2 regions of the Cellulomonas sp. Marseille-Q8402 genome follow, and region 2 is predicted to be linked to the other one. Evidence: predicted binding sites of a transcription regulator. Region 2 holds the regulator's gene; the other holds the start of a gene.

Region 1 (9,043 bases), 230 kb from region 2:
GCCGGCCACCGGCGGGCGCACCGACGCGCTGGTCGTCGACGCCGTGCAGAGCGGCGCGCTGGACGAGGCCGTGCTCGACGTGGCCGCGCGCCGGGTGCTGCAGCTGATCGCCCGTGCCCAGCCCGCGCTGGCCGAGCCCGGCACGATCGACGCGGAGGCGCACCACGCGCTCGCCCGCGAGGCCGCCGCGGACGGCTCCGTGCTGCTGAAGAACGCGTCCGTCGACGGTGCCCCCGCGCTGCCGCTCAGCGCGTCCGCCGCCGCCGAGGCCGTCGTGATCGGCGAGTTCGCCCGCACCCCGCGCTACCAGGGCGCCGGCTCCTCGCAGGTGAACCCGACCCGCCTGGACGACGCGCTCACCGCCCTGCGCTCGGCCACCGGCACGGAGCTGCCGTTCGCGGCCGGGTTCTCCGTCGCCGGGGTCACCGACGAGGCCGACGACGCGGCGCTGCTGGACGAGGCCGTGGGCCTCGCCCGCGAGGCCGGCACCGTGCTGCTGTTCCTCGGGCTGCCCGCCCCCGACGAGTCCGAGGGCTACGACCGCACGCACCTGGGGCTGCCCGCCGACCAGGTCGCCGTGCTGCGGGCCGTCGCCGCGGTGAACCCGCGCGTCGTGGTCGTGCTCGCCAACGGCTCGGCGGTCGGCGTCGAGTGGCAGGACGACGCCGCCGCGGTGCTGGAGACCTGGCTCGGCGGCCAGGCCGGCGGCTCGGCCGTCGCCGACCTGCTGCTCGGCGTGCGGAACCCGTCCGGCAAGCTCGCCGAGACGATCCCGCACCGCGTCGAGGACACCCCCGCGTTCGGCAACTTCCCGGGCGACAACGGGCACGTCCGCTACGGCGAGGGCGTGCTCGTCGGCTACCGCTGGTACGACACCCGCCTGGTCGACGTCGCCTACCCCTTCGGGCACGGCCTGTCCTACACGACGTTCGGCTACTCCGACGTCACCGCGACCCTGTCCGGGGAGGGGGCCGCGTCCGCGATCGAGGTGACGGCCACCGTCACCAACACCGGCGCGGTGGCTGGCGCCGAGACCGTCCAGGTCTACGTCGGCGACCCCGAGGCGGCCGTGCTGCGCCCGACCCGCGAGCTCAAGGCGTTCGCCAAGGTCGCGCTCGAGCCCGGCGAGTCCCGCACGCTGACCTTCACGCTCGGCTCCCGCGACCTGGCGTACTGGCACCCGGCGCTGCGGCGCTGGGTCGTCGGCGGCGGCCGCACCGTCGTCGAGGTCGGCGCGTCGTCGCGCGACATCCGCGGCACCGCCGAGGTGACCGTGACGGGCGAGCCGCTGTTCGGCACGCTGTCCGCCGACTCCACCGTCACCGAGTGGCTGGCGCACCCGGTCGGCAAGCGGGTGCTCGGCGCGGAGTTCGAGTCGGCGACGGCCGCGCTGGACCCGACGATGCTCGCGATGCTCGGCGACATGCCGATGCGCGTCATCGCGAGCTTCGGCATGGGCGGGTTCGACGAGGCCGGCCTGTCGCGCATGGTCGCGGAGGCCGCGGCGGCCTGACCCGCTGCTCCGGCGACGGCACGGCCCGTCCCGCCTCGTGCGGGGCGGGCCGTGCTGCGTCGAGCGTGTCGAGTCGTCGACGTCGAGCATCCGGCTGAGCCGGCCCGACGAGCCCGGGCCCACGGGATCACGCGACGTGGACGCACGCACGCGGACCGACGCGACGGCCGCCGCGACCACCGCACCGCACGGGCCTTGCGTCCCGGTTGCCGGCCCGGCGCCGGTGGAAGGCTGGAGCCACGGCCGCGGCACCAGCGGCCGCACGGGCGAGAGGGGCTGGACATGGCAGGGCGACGGGTCGTCGTGGTCGGTGGCGGGTACGGCGGGACGCGGGTCGCGTCGCTGCTCGACGACGTCGCGGACGTGGTGCTGGTCGAGCCGAAGGACGCGTTCGTGCACGCGTCGGCGGCGCTGCGCGCGGCCGTGGACCCGGAGTGGGAGGAGCGGGTGTTCTTCCCCTACACCCGGCTGCTGGGACGCGGGCGGGTCGTGCAGCAGCGGGTCGAGCACGCGACGTCGACCGGCGTGCGGCTCGCGGACGGCACGGCGCTGGACGCCGACGTCCTGGTGCTGGCCACGGGCGCCGCGTACCCGTTCCCGTCGAAGTTCATCGAGACGGAGACGTCGGTCGCGCGGGCACGGCTCGCCCGGATGCGTGCGGGCCTCGAGCAGACCGAGCGGGTGCTGGTGGTCGGGGCGGGCGCGGTCGGCCTGGAGCTGGTCGGCGAGCTGCTCGACGCCTACCCGCACCTGCACGTCACGGTGGTCGACCAGGCGGACGACGCCCTGACCACCGGCGACTACCTCCCCGAGCTGCGGGCGGCGGTGCGCGCCCAGCTCGACGACCGCGTGGAGCTGGTGCTCGGGTCCCGGCTCGGCTACCTGCCGCCCGTCGACGTCGGGGTGCACGAGCCGTTCGTCGTCGACACGGAGGCCGGCGTGCGGGTCGAGGCGCAGATGTGGTTCCGCTGCTACGGCAACGCGCCGGCGAGCGACTACCTCGCCGGCGACCTGGCGGGGCTGCGGAACGGGCTCGGCGAGGTGCGCGTCGAGCCGACGCTCGCGCTGGTGGGCCACCCGGCGGTGTTCGCGGTCGGGGACATCACGGACGTGCCGGAGTCCAAGCGCGCGTCGGCGGCGCGGGCGCACGCGGAGGTGGTGGCGGCGAACGTCCGCGCGCTGCTCGAGGGTCGCGAGCCGACCGCGACGTACGCGCCGGCGCCGGAGCGGATCGTGCTGCCGCTGGGCCGCACGGGCGGGGCGTCGCAGGTGGTCGGCGAGGACGGGGTCCGCCGGGTGCTCGGCCCGGAGGAGACGAGCCGCATCAAGGGGGCGGACCTCTACTCGACGGCGATGGCGGAGCTGTTCGCCTGACGACCGGCCCGCGGCGGGTCAGCCCGCGGCGGCGGCGGTGCGCAGGTCGGCGACCAGCGCGGCGTACGCCTCGTCCCAGCCGTCCCGGCCCCGGAGCCGCAGCAGGGCGGACGGGTGCGCGGTGACCAGCACGGCGGCCCCGGGCGCGTCGGCCGGGTGCTCCTCGAGCACCCGGCCACGGACCTCGCCGATCGTCACGTCCCGGTCGAGCACCGACCGGGCGGCGGTGGCCCCGAGGCACACCACGACGCGCGGGCGGACGGCCGCCAGCTCGGCGGTCAGCCAGGGCCGGCACGCGCGGACGTGCCCGACGGCAGGGCTCTTGTGCAGCCGCTTCTTGCCGCGCTCGGTGAACCGGAAGTGCTTGACGGCGTTCGTCACGTAGACCTCGCCCGGGTCGATGCCGGCGTCGGCGAGGGCGTCGTGCAGCACCCGGCCGGCAGGCCCGACGAACGGCTCGCCCTCGCGGTCCTCGCGGTCGCCGGGCTGCTCGCCCACCAGGACGAGGCTGGCGCGGGGTGGACCGGCCGAGAACACCACCTGCGTGGCCGGTGCCCACAGCTCGCAGCCGCGGCAGCCCGGTGCCGCCGCGGCGAGCGCGTCGACGTCGGCGTCCGGCGGCACCCACTCCTGGGCGCCCGGGCGGTCCGGCGTCGCGCGACGCTCAGGCACGGCCCGCGAGCCTCCGGCGGCGCAGGCGGGTCCAGACGAAGCGGACCACGACGAGGACGATCGCCGCGTACACGGCGTAGTTGATGTAGTCCGAGTAGTGGCCGATGTCCTGCCACTGGGAGCCGAGGACGTAGCCGCCGACGATGAGCAGGCTGTTCCACACCAGGCTGCCGACCGCGGTGTAGAGCAGGAAGGTCGTCTGCGGCATGCGCTCGAGCCCGGCGGGGACCGACACGAGCGAGCGGACGACCGGCACGCACCGCCCGATCAGCACGGCCGTGCCGCCGTGCCGGTCGAACCAGGCCTCGGCGCGGTCGAGGTCCTCGACCTCCATGAGGGGGATCCGCTCGAGCCACCGGCGCAGGCGCACGCGGCCGAGCCAGGCACCGAGCCCGTAGAGCAGCCAGGCGCCGAGCACCGCGCCGGCGGTCGCCGCGACGATCGCCCACACCAGGCTCATCTCCCCCTGGCTCGCCACGTACCCGGCGACGGGCAGCACGACCTCGGAGGGGATCGGGGGGAACAGGTTCTCCAGCGCGACGACGATCCCGACACCGACCGGGCCCAGCGCGTCGATGACGCCGACGACCCAGCCCGCGAGGCCGGTGAGCTCCGCGGTGCCGGACTGCCCGGCGGCGAGGGCGGCCGGGGCGAGAGGTACGTTCATCGATCCCGATGCTCGCACGCCCCCGCCCGGCCGGCCCGCGGTCAGCCCCGGGTCAGCTCCAGCCCGCCGGCCTCGTCGGCGGACCGGGTCACGCGGACGGTGTCCCCGTCGTGCACCTCGCCGGCGAGCAGCAGCCGGGCGAGCCGGTCGCCGATCTCGCGCTGCACGAGGCGACGCAGGGGCCGGGCGCCGTAGGCGGGGTCGAACCCCTCGATGGCCAGCCACTCACGTGCGGCCGGGTCGACCTCGAGCACCAGGCGCCGGTCCCGCAGCCGGGCGGCGAGCGCCGCGACCTGCAGGTCGACGATCCGGGTGATCTCCTCCAGCGACAGGGCGTCGAACAGCACGATGTCGTCGAGCCGGTTGAGGAACTCCGGCTTGAACGCCTCGCGGACGGCGCCCATGACGGCCTCCCGGCGCCCGGCGGGGTCGAGCAGCGGGTCGACCAGGAACTGCGAGCCGAGGTTCGACGTCAGCACGAGGATGACGTTCCGGAAGTCGACCGTGCGGCCCTGGCCGTCGGTGAGCCGGCCGTCGTCGAGCACCTGCAGCAGGATGTCGAACACCTCGGGGTGCGCCTTCTCGACCTCGTCGAGCAGCAGCACGGAGTACGGGCGCCGCCGCACGGCCTCGGTGAGCTGGCCGCCCTCCTCGTAGCCGACGTAGCCCGGGGGCGCCCCGATCAGGCGCGCCACGGAGTGCCGCTCGGCGTACTCGGACATGTCGATCCGGACCATGGCGCGCTCGTCGTCGAACAGGAAGTCCGCGAGCGCCTTGGCCAGCTCCGTCTTGCCGACACCGGTCGGGCCGAGGAACAGGAACGAGCCCGTGGGCCGGTCGGGGTCGGCGATGCCCGCGCGGGAGCGGCGGACGGCGTCGGACACGGCCGCGACGGCGGCGCTCTGCCCGATCAGGCGCTCGCCGAGCACCTGCTCCATCCGCAGCAGCTTGGCGGTCTCCCCCTCCAGCAGCCGGCCGGCGGGGATGCCGGTCCACATCGCGACGACCTCGGCGATCTCGTCCGGGCCGACCTTGTCGGCGATCATCGGCGCCTCGCCCGAGGGCGCCGCGCCGGCGGACGCGCGCTCGCGCTCCTCGGCGGCGGCGATCTCCTGCTCGACGGCCGGGATCTCGCCGTACTGGATGCGCGCGGCACCGGACAGGTCGCCCTCGCGGAGCAGCCGGTCCGCGGTCGACCGCAGCTCGTCCAGGCGCGCCTTGAGGTCGCCGACCAGGTTGTGCCCCGCCTTCTCCTTCTCCCAGCGCGCGGTGAGCCCCGCGAGCTCCTCGCGGCGGTCGGCCAGGTCGGCGCGCAGCTTCTCGAGCCGCTCGCGGGAGGCCACGTCGTCCGCCTCGGACAGCACGACCTCCTCCATCTCCAGCCGGGTGACGGCACGCTGCAGCTCGTCGATCTCGACCGGCGAGGAGTCGAGCTCCATGCGCAGCCGGGACGCGGCCTCGTCGACCAGGTCGATGGCCTTGTCGGGCAGCTGGCGGCCGGTGATGTACCGGTCGGACAGCGCGGCGGCGGCGACGAGCGCGGCGTCGGCGATGGTCACCTTGTGGTGCGCCTCGTACCGCTCCTTCAGCCCGCGCAGGATCGCGACGGTGTCCTCGACGGACGGCTCGCCGACGAAGACCTGCTGGAACCGGCGCTCCAGCGCGGGGTCCTTCTCGATCCGCTCGCGGTACTCGTCGAGCGTGGTCGCGCCGACCAGCCGGAGCTCGCCGCGGGCGAGCATCGGCTTGAGCATGTTGCCCGCGTCCATGGCACCCTCGCCGCCGGCGCCTGCCCCGACCACGGTGTGCAGCTCGTCGATGAAGGTGACGACCTCGCCCTCGGACGAGGTGATCTCCTCCAGGACGGCCTTCAGGCGCTCCTCGAACTCGCCGCGGTACTTCGCGCCTGCGACCATCGCCGCGAGGTCCAGGGAGACCAGGCGCTTGCCGCGCAGGGACTCCGGCACGTCGCCGGCGACGATCCGCTGCGCGAGGCCCTCGACGACCGCGGTCTTGCCGACGCCCGGCTCGCCGATCAGCACGGGGTTGTTCTTGGTGCGGCGGGACAGCACCTGGATCACCCGGCGGATCTCGGCGTCGCGGCCGATCACCGGGTCGAGCCGGCCGTCGCGCGCGCGCTGGGTCAGGTCGACGCCGTACTGCTCGAGCGCCTTGTACGTGCCCTCGGGGTTGGGGCTGGTCACGCGGGCCGAGCCGCGGACGGACGGCAGCGCGGCGGCGAGCGCGTCCCGGGACGCGCCCTGCGCGCGCAGCGCGTCGGCGACGCCGCTCTGCCCGGCGGCCAGGCCCAGCAGCAGGTGCTCGGTGGAGACGTAGTCGTCGCCGAGCGTCCGCGCCTCGGCCGAGGCCGCCTCGATCGCCGACGACGTCGCGCGGGAGGCGGTGGGCTGCGCGACCGACGAGCCGCTCGCGGTGGGCAGGTTGACCAGCACGGCGCGCACCGCGCGGCCGAGCGCCCCGCGGTCGGCGCCGACCGCGTCGAGCAGGCCGTTCGCGACACCGCCCTCCTGGGCGAGCAGCGCGTTCAGCAGGTGGGCCGGGTCCAGCTGCGGGTTGCCGGCGGCCGACGCCTGCTGGATGGCGTCGCCGATGGCCTCCTGCGACTTGGTGGTGAGCTTCGCGTCCAACATCCCCTCCGTGCGGTGCGTGGTCCGTGTCCGTGTCGTCCGGCGGGTGCCCCACCGGTCCGTGCGGTACAACCCGGACGAAGTTGAGCCTATTCCGCTCAAGTCTCCGCGTCGACCGCCGCCGGGCGCACGGAGAGCGGGCGGGAGCGGTGCGGCGTGTCACACGACGAGTCACAGATCGTCATGACCCTGACATCTGTCACGACACGTTGTGACCATGTTCACGTCGGCGACCCGCGCCGGATACATGCACGACATGCGCGATCTCGCATCTGACCAGCAGCTCGACCCCGGGCCGGAAACCTCCCGGCATGTCCGACTTGCACGGCTGTGATCTGCGCATTTACGGTCAAACCGGACAGACAACGTGTGGCACATCTCACAAAAGGTGTCCGATTCACCCGATCGGAGTTGCGCCGCGCGGACTCGGCCCAACACTCTTGGACCACTCCGGTCGGCCACACATCCGGCCCACAGCATCGACCGTCACGACCATCGCCGCCCGCTCGAACGGGTGACACCCCGTCATCGTCCGCCGTCAGTCGAGTCATAGCGGACAGCGCTTCCACCGCCGGTCTTCCCGGGGAGGCGCTCTCCCTCTCAAGTCCTCCGCCGCGTCACCGTCGCCGCTGGCTCCCCCTCCAGTCCCAGCGCCGAGGTGAGCGATGTTCATCTTCATCCTGCAGATCCGGCACATGCTCGACGACCACGCCGAGCTGTACCTGTTCACGATCTTCTCCGGCCTCGTGTGGGCCCTCTGGCTCCTCAAGGTGGGCCTGTCCCGGCGGTACCGCCCGTGGACGGCCGAGCACCACGAGTCCACCAGCGTGATCGTCCCCGTCGTGGACGAGCCGCTCGACCTGTTCCGCGACGTGCTGACCCGCGTCACCGAGCAGCACCCCGACGAGGTCATCGTCGTCATCAACGGCAAGCGCAACCCCGACCTCGAGGCGGTCTGCGACGAGTTCGCTCCGCTGGTCCGCTGGGTGCACACCCCGATCCCGGGCAAGCGGAACGCGGTCAAGATCGGCACCGAGCTGTCGAAGTACGACATCACCGTGCTGCTCGACTCCGACACCGTCTGGACCCCGGGCACCCTGTCCGAGCTGGTCAAGCCGTTCAAGGACTCCAACGTCGGCGGCGTGACCACGCGCCAGCGCATCCTCGAGCCGGAGCGCTCCTGGATCACCCGCTGGGCCGACTGGCTCGAGAACTCGCGCTCGCTCTACTCGATGCCGGCGCAGTCGGTGCTCGGTCAGGTCGGCTGCCTCCCGGGCCGCACCATCGCGTTCCGCCGGCACATCCTCATGGAGGTCATGCACGACTTCATGACCCAGCGGTTCATGGGCGTGTTCCTCGAGGTCTCCGACGACCGCACCCTGACGAACCTCACGCTGAAGCAGGGCTACCGCACCGTCTACCAGCACACGAGCCTGGTCTACACGGACGCGCCGCTGCAGGTGAAGAAGCTCTTCAAGCAGCAGCTCCGCTGGGCGCGCGGCAGCCAGTACAACACCCTGCGGATGCTGCCCTGGATGCTCGGGCACGCCCCGATCCTGTCGATCTTCTTCCTGACCGACATCCTGCTGCCGTTCCTGCTCTTCGGCACGATCGCCGGCTGGATCTACCGCTCGGTCACGCACACCGGCGTCAACCTCTACGAGGCGATGCTGGAGACGTACGGCGCGCAGGCCGGCTGGTTCTGGGTCATCGGCCTGATGGTCGTGTCCTCGGTGCTGTCGATGGCGATCCGCCAGATCCGGCACCTGCAGGAGGTCCCGAGCGACTTCTTCCGGCTCCCGGTCTTCATCATCGTGTCGACCTTCTTCCTGATGCCGGTCCGCCTGCTGGGCTTCCTCCGGATGGCGCACGCCTCCGGCTGGGGCACCCGCGCCGGCGCCTACGCCGGTGGCGACCCGGGCCAGGACGAGTCGGGGACCCTCGAGGCCGAGCTGGGCCTCATGACCGGGACCGCCCCGGTGGACGTCGTCGACCGCGACGCCCACGGCGGGTTCCCGACGCAGCGCGACCACGCGACGGACCCGGGCACCCCGGTGCACGCGCACGTCTCCCCCGCCGCCCTCGCGGCCGGCGACGCGCCGCAGAACGCCCCGGCCCCCGCGGCCGTCCTGGCCGCGCCCGACCTGGCCGCGCCGGACCGGCAGGCCG
Region 2 (9,043 bases):
GTCGGCCCCGGTCGCACCCGTCATGCCCTGGGGCCCTGCGGGACCGGCCTGGCCCTCGGGACCGGCCGCTCCGGTCGCACCCTGCGGACCGACGGGGCCGGCCGGGCCTCCCGGACCCGGCGCGCCCTCCGGACCTGCCTCGCCCTGTGCGCCGACGGGGCCCGCAGGACCGGCCGGTCCGGACGGACCGACCTCGCCCTGCGGCCCGGCGGCACCGACCTCGCCCTGCTCGCCCTGCGCTCCGGTGGCACCCGCCTCGCCCTGCGGCCCCACGGGTCCTGCCGGTCCCTCGGGTCCGGCAGGGCCGAGAGCGCCGGTCTCACCCTGGGCCCCGGTCTCGCCGGTCGGGCCCGTGGCCCCGGTCTCACCCTCCTGGCCCTGGGGACCCGTCTCCCCCTGCGGGCCCGCCGGGCCGGCAGGCCCGGCCTCGCCCTGTGCACCTGCCTCCCCCCGCGGTCCGGAGGGACCCGCGGGACCCGCGGCGCCGTCGTCGCCGGGTGCGCCCGCCTCGCCCTGCGCACCGGCCTCGCCCGCTGCACCAGCCTCGCCGGTCTCGCCCTGCGGCCCCACGGGACCGGCGGCGCCGGTCGGCCCGCCGGGGCCGAGAACGCCCCGCGACCCCGTCGCCCCGGGCTCTCCCGCCTGCGGCTCCGTGGTCGTCCTCGCGCCGGTCCCCGCCCCGAGGCCTGCCGGTCCGGCGACCGCTGCGGGCCGCGCCGGGTCGGGCCACGGAGAGACCGGCCCGGCCGCCCCTGCGCCAGGTGCGGACAGCAGCAGGCCGCCCAGCACGAGGGGTGCGACGACCGGCAGCGCGCGCCGCATCACTGCTCCTGCGGCACGACGGGGCGGACGGACCCGCCGTTCGTCAGCTCGAGGGCATGGCCCTCGGCCGGGGAGTAGACCTCGACCTGGAACGTCGAGCCGGGGAACGCGAAGTACACGCTCGACGGCGCCGACTCCGGCGCGAAGATCAGCGCCCCCGAGGCCGCGACGGTCGTGCCCGCGCCGTCGAGCGCCTGCAGGCTGGCGTAGCCGTCGACGTCGGGGTAGGTCGCGACCGTGAGCGCGGGCTCGTCGGTGCCGGCGGCGGCGCCCGCCGGGAGGTAACGCACGTACGTGGCGGCGCTGCCCGCCGTGACCTCGATGCTGTGGTCGGCGACCTCCCCGGCCCAGTAGACGAGCCCGCGGGAGCCGGCGAACGTCACGAGCTCGGCAGGGGTGACGAGCGTCGGGACGCCCTCGGCGACGGCCGTCGCCGAGGGCGTCCCGGTGGCGGCGGCCGTGGGCGGCGAGTCGTCCGTGCACCCGGCGAGGCCGGTCACGGCCGCGATCAGGAGGAGGGCGGCGGTCACAGGACGGAACCGGGTCCGTCGCGGTCGGACTTCGGGCACGAGCACCTCCGGGCACGGTGGTCCGGCTCCTCGCGGGAGGGAGAGCCGGGACGGGGACGCCGACGACGCCGTCGGTGCGACCGCCGTCTGCGTCAGCCAGCGTCGAGCACCGAGCTCCACGCAGTCGCGGTCGACACCCGGCTCTGAGTGCAGCACGGGTCCGGACAGGGGGATCCTGCGGGTCAGCGCCCCGTCGGTGAGTGGCGACCCGCGACGACCTGAGTGGTCACCTCACGCGACGGTCGACCCGGCCCGGCCCGCACCGCCCACGCATTCTCGCGACCCCTACCGGGATATCGGTGGGCGGAGCGAGAATCCGCGGGCGATGGCTGCGCGTCCCGCGGGCGCACCCGCTCAGCGGGTCGGGTGGGCGAGCGCGCGCGGCGGACCCAGCTCAGCGGGTCGGACAGGCGCGCCCACGCGGCGGACGCAGCTCAGCGGCCGCCGGGTCGCCAGAGCACGATCGCGCCGCGGGCGCCGACGGCGCGGGGGTCCTCGCCCGGCGTCTCCGCGGGCGCGCCGGTGCGCCGCCGCTGGCCGCGGCCCAGCGGGCCCATCGCGACCACGTCGCCCGACGGGTGGGCGGTGAACACCCGGCTGCCGGGCTGGGCCAGGGCGCGCAGGTACTCGACCTGGCGGCTGAGGCGCTCGACCTCGGACTCGAGCTCGAGGATGCGCTTGATGCCGGCCAGGTTGACGCCCTCCTCCTGGGAGAGCCGCTGCACCTCGCGCAGCGTGGCGATGTCGCGCAGGGAGTAGCGGCGGCCACGCCCGCGGGTGCGGCCGGGCTGCACGAGGCCGAGCCGGTCGTACTGCCGCAGGGTCTGCGGGTGCATGCCCGCGAGCTCGGCGGCGACCGAGATCACGTAGAGCTGGGCGTCGTCGGACGCCATCACGACCACCTCCCGTCGGGTCGCGGCGCGGCGGGACGGGTGCACCCCGTCCCGCCGGCCGGCTCGATCACTCCTTGGCTCGGGCGAGCAGGTCGGCGCGCGGGTCCTCACCGGACGTCGCGATGCCGAACGCCTGCACGGCCTCCTTGGCGGCGGCGCTGAGCCGCTGCGGGACGACCACCTGCACCGTGACCAGCAGGTCACCGGCGCCGTCCGGTCCCGGGACGCCGCGGCCCTTGACCCGCAGGGTGCGCCCCGACGGCGTTCCCGCGGGGACCTTCAGCCGGACGGTGCTGCCGTCCAGCGTCGGCACGGTGACCTCGGCGCCCAGCGCGGCCTCGTCGAACGCGACCGGCAGCGTCAGGCGCAGGTTGGTGCCGTCGAGCGCGAACACCGGGTGCGGCGTCACGCGGACGGTCACCTCGAGGTCGCCGGCGGGTGCGCCGTGCTCGCCCGGGCGGCCCTTGCCGCGCAGCCGGATCTTCTGCCCGTCCCGCACGCCGGCGGGGATGCGCGCCTTGACGGTGCGCCCCTCCACGCCGAGCTGCACGGTCGAGCCCTCGACGGCCTGCCGGAACGGCAGCGTGGTGACCGCCGACAGGTCCGCGCCCCGGCGGGCGGTGCGGGTCTGGCCGAAGCCGCCTCCGCCGAACAGCCCGCCGAGGATGTCCTCGAAGCCGCCGCCACCACCGGTGGAGCCGGCACCGCCCTGCGGGAACCGCACGCGGCTGCCTGCCCCGCCGGCGCCGGTGAACACGCCGCCGAACAGGTCCTCGAACCCGCCGTTGGCGCCACCCGCGCCACCGGGCCCGCCGGTGCCGGCGCGGAACCGCGCCCCGCCGGCCATGGCCCGCAGCTGGTCGTACTGCTGCCGCTGCTCGGGGTCGGACAGCACGGCGTAGGCCTCGCCGACCTCCTTGAACTTGGCCTCCGCGACCGCGTCGCCCGGGTTGTGGTCCGGGTGCATGGTGCGGGCCAGCTTGCGGTACGCCTTCTTGATGGCTGCGGCGTCGGCGTCCTTGAGGACGCCGAGCACGGCGTAGAAGTCCTTCTCCAGCCAGTCCTGACCGCTCACGACGCCTCCTTCCGTCCTTCTTCCGAAGGGAACCCGGTCGCGTCAGTCCGCGACCGGGTCCCCATCCTGCTCGTCACGCCTCCGGGTCGACGACCGCCACCCGGGCGGCACGCACGATGCGCTCGCCCATCCGGTAGCCGGGCTGCAGCACCTGCTGCACCGTCGGCTCGGACACGTCGGCCGAGTGGCCGTGCATCAGCGCCTCGTGCACCTGCGGGTCGAACGGCTCGCCGGCCGCGCCGTACCGCTCGATGCCGAACCGGCCGAGGGTCGCCTCGAGCTTCTCGGCGATCGACGCGAACGGGCCGACCAGGTCACCGTGCTGGCGGGCCAGCTCGATGTCGTCGAGGACGCTGATCAGCGCCTCGGCGACCGAGGCGACGCCCTGGTCACGGGCGCCGAGGGCCTCGGCCTTCGACCGCTTCACGTACGCCGAGTACTGCTGCTCGAGGTTGTAGTAGTCGGCGTTGCGCCGCTGCAGCTCCTCGAGCCGCTCGGCCGCCAGCTTCTGCACCTCGACGAGGCCCTCCAGCACGACGGCCTCCTCAGCGGCGGACGCCGCCTGCTCGGCCTCGGCCAGCACCTGCTCCTCGGGCGTCGGCTCGCGCAGCTCGCCCGTCTCCGGGTCGATGCGGCGCTTGTCGGTCACGCGAGGCTGCTCCTCCGGGTCCGGGCCGCCGGTCCCCTGCGTCGGGTCGTCGCTCACTTCTTGTCACCCTCGTCGTCGACGATCTCGGCGTCCACCACGTCGTCGTCCTGGGGGGCGGAGGCACCCTCGGCCGGCTGCTCGCCGGCCGCGCCCTCGGGCGCCTGCTGGTTGGCCGAGTACAGCGCCTCGCCGATCTTCTGGCTGGCGGTGACCAGGGCCGTCTGCTTCGCGGTGACCTCGGCCAGGTCGTCGCCCTCGAGCGCCTTCTTCAGGTCGTCGACGGCGGAGCGGACCTCGGTCTTGACGTCGTCGGACAGCTTGTCGTCGTTGTCGGTCAGCAGCTTCTCCGTGGAGTAGACCAGCTGCTCGGCGGAGTTGCGGGTCTCCGCCTCCTCACGACGCTGCTTGTCCTCGGCGGCGTGCGCCTCGGCCTCCTTGACCATGCGGTCGATCTCGTCCTTCGGCAGGCCGGAACCGCCGGAGATCGTCATCGACTGCTCCTTGCCCGTGCCGCGGTCCTTGGCGGACACGTGCACGATGCCGTTCGCGTCGATGTCGAAGGTGACCTCGACCTGCGGGACGCCGCGCGGGGCCGGCGCGATGCCGGTCAGCTCGAACGTGCCCAGCGGCTTGTTGTCCCGCGCGAACTCGCGCTCGCCCTGGAACACCTGGATCAGCACCGACGGCTGGTTGTCCTCGGCCGTCGAGAAGATCTCGCTGCGCTTGGTCGGGATCGCGGTGTTGCGCTCGATGAGCTTGGTCATCACGCCGCCCTTGGTCTCGATGCCCAGCGACAGCGGGGTCACGTCGATCAGGAGGACGTCCTTGCGGTCACCCTTGATGACACCGGCCTGCAGCGCGGCGCCGACGGCGACGACCTCGTCCGGGTTGACGCCCTTGTTGGGCTCCTTGCCGCCGGTGAGCTCGCGCACCAGGTCGGCGACGGCCGGCATGCGGGTCGAGCCGCCGACGAGCACCACGTGGTCGATGTCCGACAGCTGGATGCCCGCGTCGCGGATGACCGCGTGGAACGGCGCCTTGGTGCGCTCGAGCAGGTCGGCCGTCATCTGCTGGAACTGCGCCCGGGTGAGCTTCTCGTCCAGGTGGATCGGGCCGTTCTCGGACATCGACAGGTACTGCAGGCTGAGGTTGGTGCTGGTCGCGGACGACAGCTCCTTCTTGGCCTGCTCCGCCGCCTCGCGCAGCCGCTGCAGCGCGATCTTGTCCTTGGCGAGGTCGACGCCGGTCGAGTTCTTCACCTGGCCGACCAGCCACTCGACGATCCGGTTGTCCCAGTCGTCGCCGCCGAGGCGGTTGTCGCCGGAGGTCGCGCGGACCTCGATCGTCGAGAAGTCGTCGTCCTTGCCCACCTCGAGCAGGGAGACGTCGAACGTGCCGCCACCGAGGTCGAAGACGAGGATGAGCTCGTCCTCCTTGCCGCGCTCCAGGCCGTAGGCCAGGGCGGCCGCGGTCGGCTCGTTCACGATGCGCAGGACGTTGAGGCCGGCGATCTGGCCGGCGTCCTTGGTCGCCTGGCGCTCGGCGTCGTTGAAGTACGCCGGGACGGTGATGACCGCGTCCGTGACGGGCTCGCCCAGGTACTCCTCGGCGTCGCGCTTCAGCTTGCCGAGCACGCGCGCGGAGATCTCCTGCGCGGTGTACTTCTTGTCATCGATCTCGGTGGTCCAGTCCGTGCCGATGTGGCGCTTGACGGACGCGATGGTCCGGTCGACGTTGGTGACCGCCTGGCGCTTGGCGACCTCACCGACGAGGACCTCGCCGGTCTTGGAGAAGGCGACGACCGAGGGGGTCGTGCGCGCGCCCTCCGCGTTGGCGATGACGGTGGGCTCCCCGCCCTCGAGGACGGCGACCACGGAGTTCGTGGTGCCCAGGTCGATGCCGACTGCTCGTGCCATGTCTGTGCTCCTTCGTCGTGCTGCGTGGTCCGGCGTCCGGGGCCGCCCCGGGACTGGGACGGCGGCGCCTTGAGCCTGCTGCGCTCAAGTCTGCGTCGGCGGTCGCTGGTTGGCAACTCCGCGGCGTCGAACTTGAGTCTGCTTGGCTCAACTACGGACCAGCGCCGCACATTCCCGGCCGCGGCCGGGACCTCACGCACCCGAGCTCGAGGGCGGCCCCTGCCGGCGGTCCGGGTCGAGGTCGGTGCTCACCGCGAGCAGGCCGACACGTCCCCGGACCCGCTGACCACCACCTCGGCGGCCCGACCCGCTAGGAGTGCCCTCCGACCTGGAGCCGGATCCCGGCGAGCAGCAGGTCGAGGCCCGCCCGGAACTGCTCGGCGTCGTCGTGCGCGGCGAACTCCTCGGCGACGTGGTGCAGGAAGGGGAAGTCGTCCTCGTCCAGGGCGAGGAGCCCCGCGCGGAACGTGGCGACGAACTCGTCGCGCTCGACCCGGCCGTCGCGCACCTCCGGCGGCGGGTCCTGACCCCGGTCGGCCGCGACGCCCACGACGTACGCCATGATCGCCGCCACCCCGTCGAACCGCTGCCGCGGCGTCAGGTCGAGCCGCATCAACTGCTGGCCCATCCGGTCGTAGAGCGTCAGCCCGTTGACCTGGGTGCCGGAGTCCTGCAGGAAGTACGCGCCGAGCCACGGCCGGTCCACCGTCGCCGCGTAGAACTCGATCGCCAGCTCGCGCAGCTCCGCGATCGGGTCGTCACCGGTGCCGAGGTGCGCGGTCCGGGCGACGACGTCGGCGAGCACGTGGTCCGCCGCGCGCTCGAGCAGCTCCTCCTTGCTCGACACGTACCAGTAGATGCTCCCGACGCCGCCGCCGAGGCGCGCCGCGAGCGCGCGGAACGTCAGGCCGGGCTCCCCCGCCTCGTCCAGCAGCGCCACGGCCTCCGCGACGACGGCCTCCATCGAGTGCGAGGAGCGCCGCCGGCCGCTCGCAGCGCGAGCACCGCCACGGCGACGGCCTGCCTCCGCCGGCGCACCCGGCGCTGCGTCGTCCCCGAACTCGTCCTTGCGCATGGTTGCACTCTACCGAACGGCGTTCTACCGTACGGAACGTTGTTCGATAACCGAACGCCGTTCCAGTAGAGGACTCCGCATGTCAGCTCTCACCGCGCCCGCGATCACGCGGACCTACCCCTCCCTCCGTGCCGCGTGGATCCCGATGGCCGCGCTCTGCCTCGCCTTCTTCGTCGAGATGGTCGACAACACCCTGCTCACGATCGCGCTGCCGACCATCGGCCGGGACCTCGGCGCCGGCACCACGGCGCTCCAGTGGGTCACGGGCGCCTACTCGCTCACCTTCGGCGGGCTGCTGCTGACGGCGGGCTCGGCCGCCGACCGGCTCGGCCGCCGCCGGGTCCTGCTCTACGGGCTCACCGCGTTCGGGCTCGTCAGCCTCCTCGCCGCGCTGGTCACCACGTCGGGCGAGCTGGTCGCGCTGCGCGCCGCGCTCGGCGTCGCCGCCGCCGCGATGGCGCCCATCACGAACTCGCTGGTGTTCCGCCTCTTCGACTCGCAGGGCCTGCGGGCGCGGGCGATGACCGTGATGATCGTCGTCGGCATGAGCGGGTTCATCCTCGGGCCGGTCCTCGGCGGCACCGCGCTGGCGCACGTCGGCTGGCAGTGGCTGCTCCTCGTCAACGCCCCGATCGCCCTCGTGGCGTGGATCGGCGTGCGCGCGGGCGTCGCTCCGGACGACCCCGCAGGCCTGACGCGCGACCGCCTCGACCTGCCCGGCTCGGTGCTGAGCATCGCCACCATCGGCCTCGCCTGCTGGACCGCCACCAGCGGCGTCGAGCACGGCTGGACGTCGGCGTGGACCTGGTCGGCGGGCATCGGTGCCGCGCTCGCGCTCGTCGGGTTCCTCCGGCACGAGCGCCGCACCGCGCACCCGATGCTCGACCTGTCCGTCTTCCGGGACGGCGTCGTCCGGGGCGCCGCGCTCGCGCAGGTCGGCACCTCGATCGCGATGGCCGGCGTCATGTTCGGCCTGATCCTGCACTTCCAGTACGCGTACGGCTGGAGCCCCGTGCGAGCCGGGCTCGCCAACCTGCCCCTGATCGCGACGATGGTCCTCGCCACACCGCTGTCCGAGGGCATGGCGAGGCGCTGGGGCCACCGCGTCGCCTGCCTCGTCGGCGCCGCGCTGCTCGCCGGGTCGCTCGGCGGGCTCGCGTGGGGCGTCGAGCACGGCTACCTCGCGATCGCCCTGCTCATGGTCACCTTCACGCTCGGCCTGCGCACGATCATGACCATCTGCGCCGTGGCCCTCGTGAGCGCGATGCCCGAGAACCGCACGTCGCTGGGCGCCGCCCTGAACGACACCGCGCAGGAGGTCGGCACGAGCGTCGGGACCGCCCTGGTCGGGACGCTCATCGCGGTCCTCGTCACGACCGTCCTGCCCGACGGCGCGTGGACCAGCGCCCTCGTGGCGTCGTTCTTCCACGGCGAGCGCGTCGTCTACACCACGCTCGCCGTCGTCGTCGGACTGGTCGCGGGCGCCGGCGCCCTGTCCCTCAGCAGCTCACGGGCGGTCGACGAGCACCCGTGAGCCGCCGCGCTCAGGCCAGGTCGACCCGGTCGGCCTGCGGCCCACGGTCGCTCTGCCGCACCTGGAACCGGACCCGGTCGCCCTCGTACAGCGCCTGCCCGTCCCGCACGACCGACACGTGCACGAACAGGTCCGGCCCGCCGTCGTCGGGCGTGATGAAGCCGAAGCCGCGGTCCGCGTCGTAGCGCGCGACGGTGCCCTGGCCACCGCGCTGCGGGGCGCGGGACGAGCGGTCCTGGCTGCCGCGGGCGGGGGCGCCGCGGCCGGGCGCGCCGCGACCGCCGCCACGGGTCGCCGAACCGCCCACCAGCCGCACGCCCTGCGCCTGCGCGCCCTTCTCGCCCTCGGAGAGGCGGAAGCTCACCCGGTCGCCCTCGGTCAGCTCGCCGACGTCCCCGGCCAGCGACCGGGCGTGCACGAAGACGTCCTGGTCCCCGGAGTCGGGCGTGATGAAGCCGAACCCCTTGCCCGCGTCGTACCAGGTCACCGTGCCGTCGGCGCCGTCGGGCC

Evidence for each region. Region 2 encodes HspR, which represses chaperone genes until heat shock. Its sites were predicted from a motif close to AAGTTGAGTCNNNNNGACTCAACTT; they were not measured.
Region 1: the regulator HspR is predicted to act here: its motif matches at 6,955-6,979, upstream of clpB (ATP-dependent chaperone ClpB).

What each region holds. Positions count from the first base shown of each region.
Region 1 is NZ_CBCPLX010000001.1:1,977,652-1,986,694, forward strand. Features, by position in the region: gene ACWPWW_RS09120 (aryl-beta-d-glycosidase) at 1-1,513, shown strand, start outside; gene ACWPWW_RS09125 (FAD-dependent oxidoreductase) at 1,796-2,887, shown strand; gene ACWPWW_RS09130 (UdgX family uracil-DNA binding protein) at 2,906-3,559, opposite strand; gene ACWPWW_RS09135 (DedA family protein) at 3,552-4,226, opposite strand; gene clpB (ATP-dependent chaperone ClpB) at 4,268-6,874, opposite strand; gene ACWPWW_RS09145 (glycosyltransferase family 2 protein) at 7,540-9,043, shown strand, end outside.
Region 2 is NZ_CBCPLX010000001.1:2,204,547-2,213,589, forward strand. Features, by position in the region: gene ACWPWW_RS10165 (hypothetical protein) at 822-1,352, opposite strand; gene ACWPWW_RS10170 (heat shock protein transcriptional repressor HspR) at 1,826-2,284, opposite strand; gene ACWPWW_RS10175 (DnaJ C-terminal domain-containing protein) at 2,352-3,359, opposite strand; gene ACWPWW_RS10180 (nucleotide exchange factor GrpE) at 3,433-4,065, opposite strand; gene dnaK (molecular chaperone DnaK) at 4,062-5,924, opposite strand; gene ACWPWW_RS10190 (TetR/AcrR family transcriptional regulator) at 6,235-6,999, opposite strand; gene ACWPWW_RS10195 (MFS transporter) at 7,079-8,533, shown strand; gene ACWPWW_RS10200 (cold-shock protein) at 8,544-9,043, opposite strand, start outside.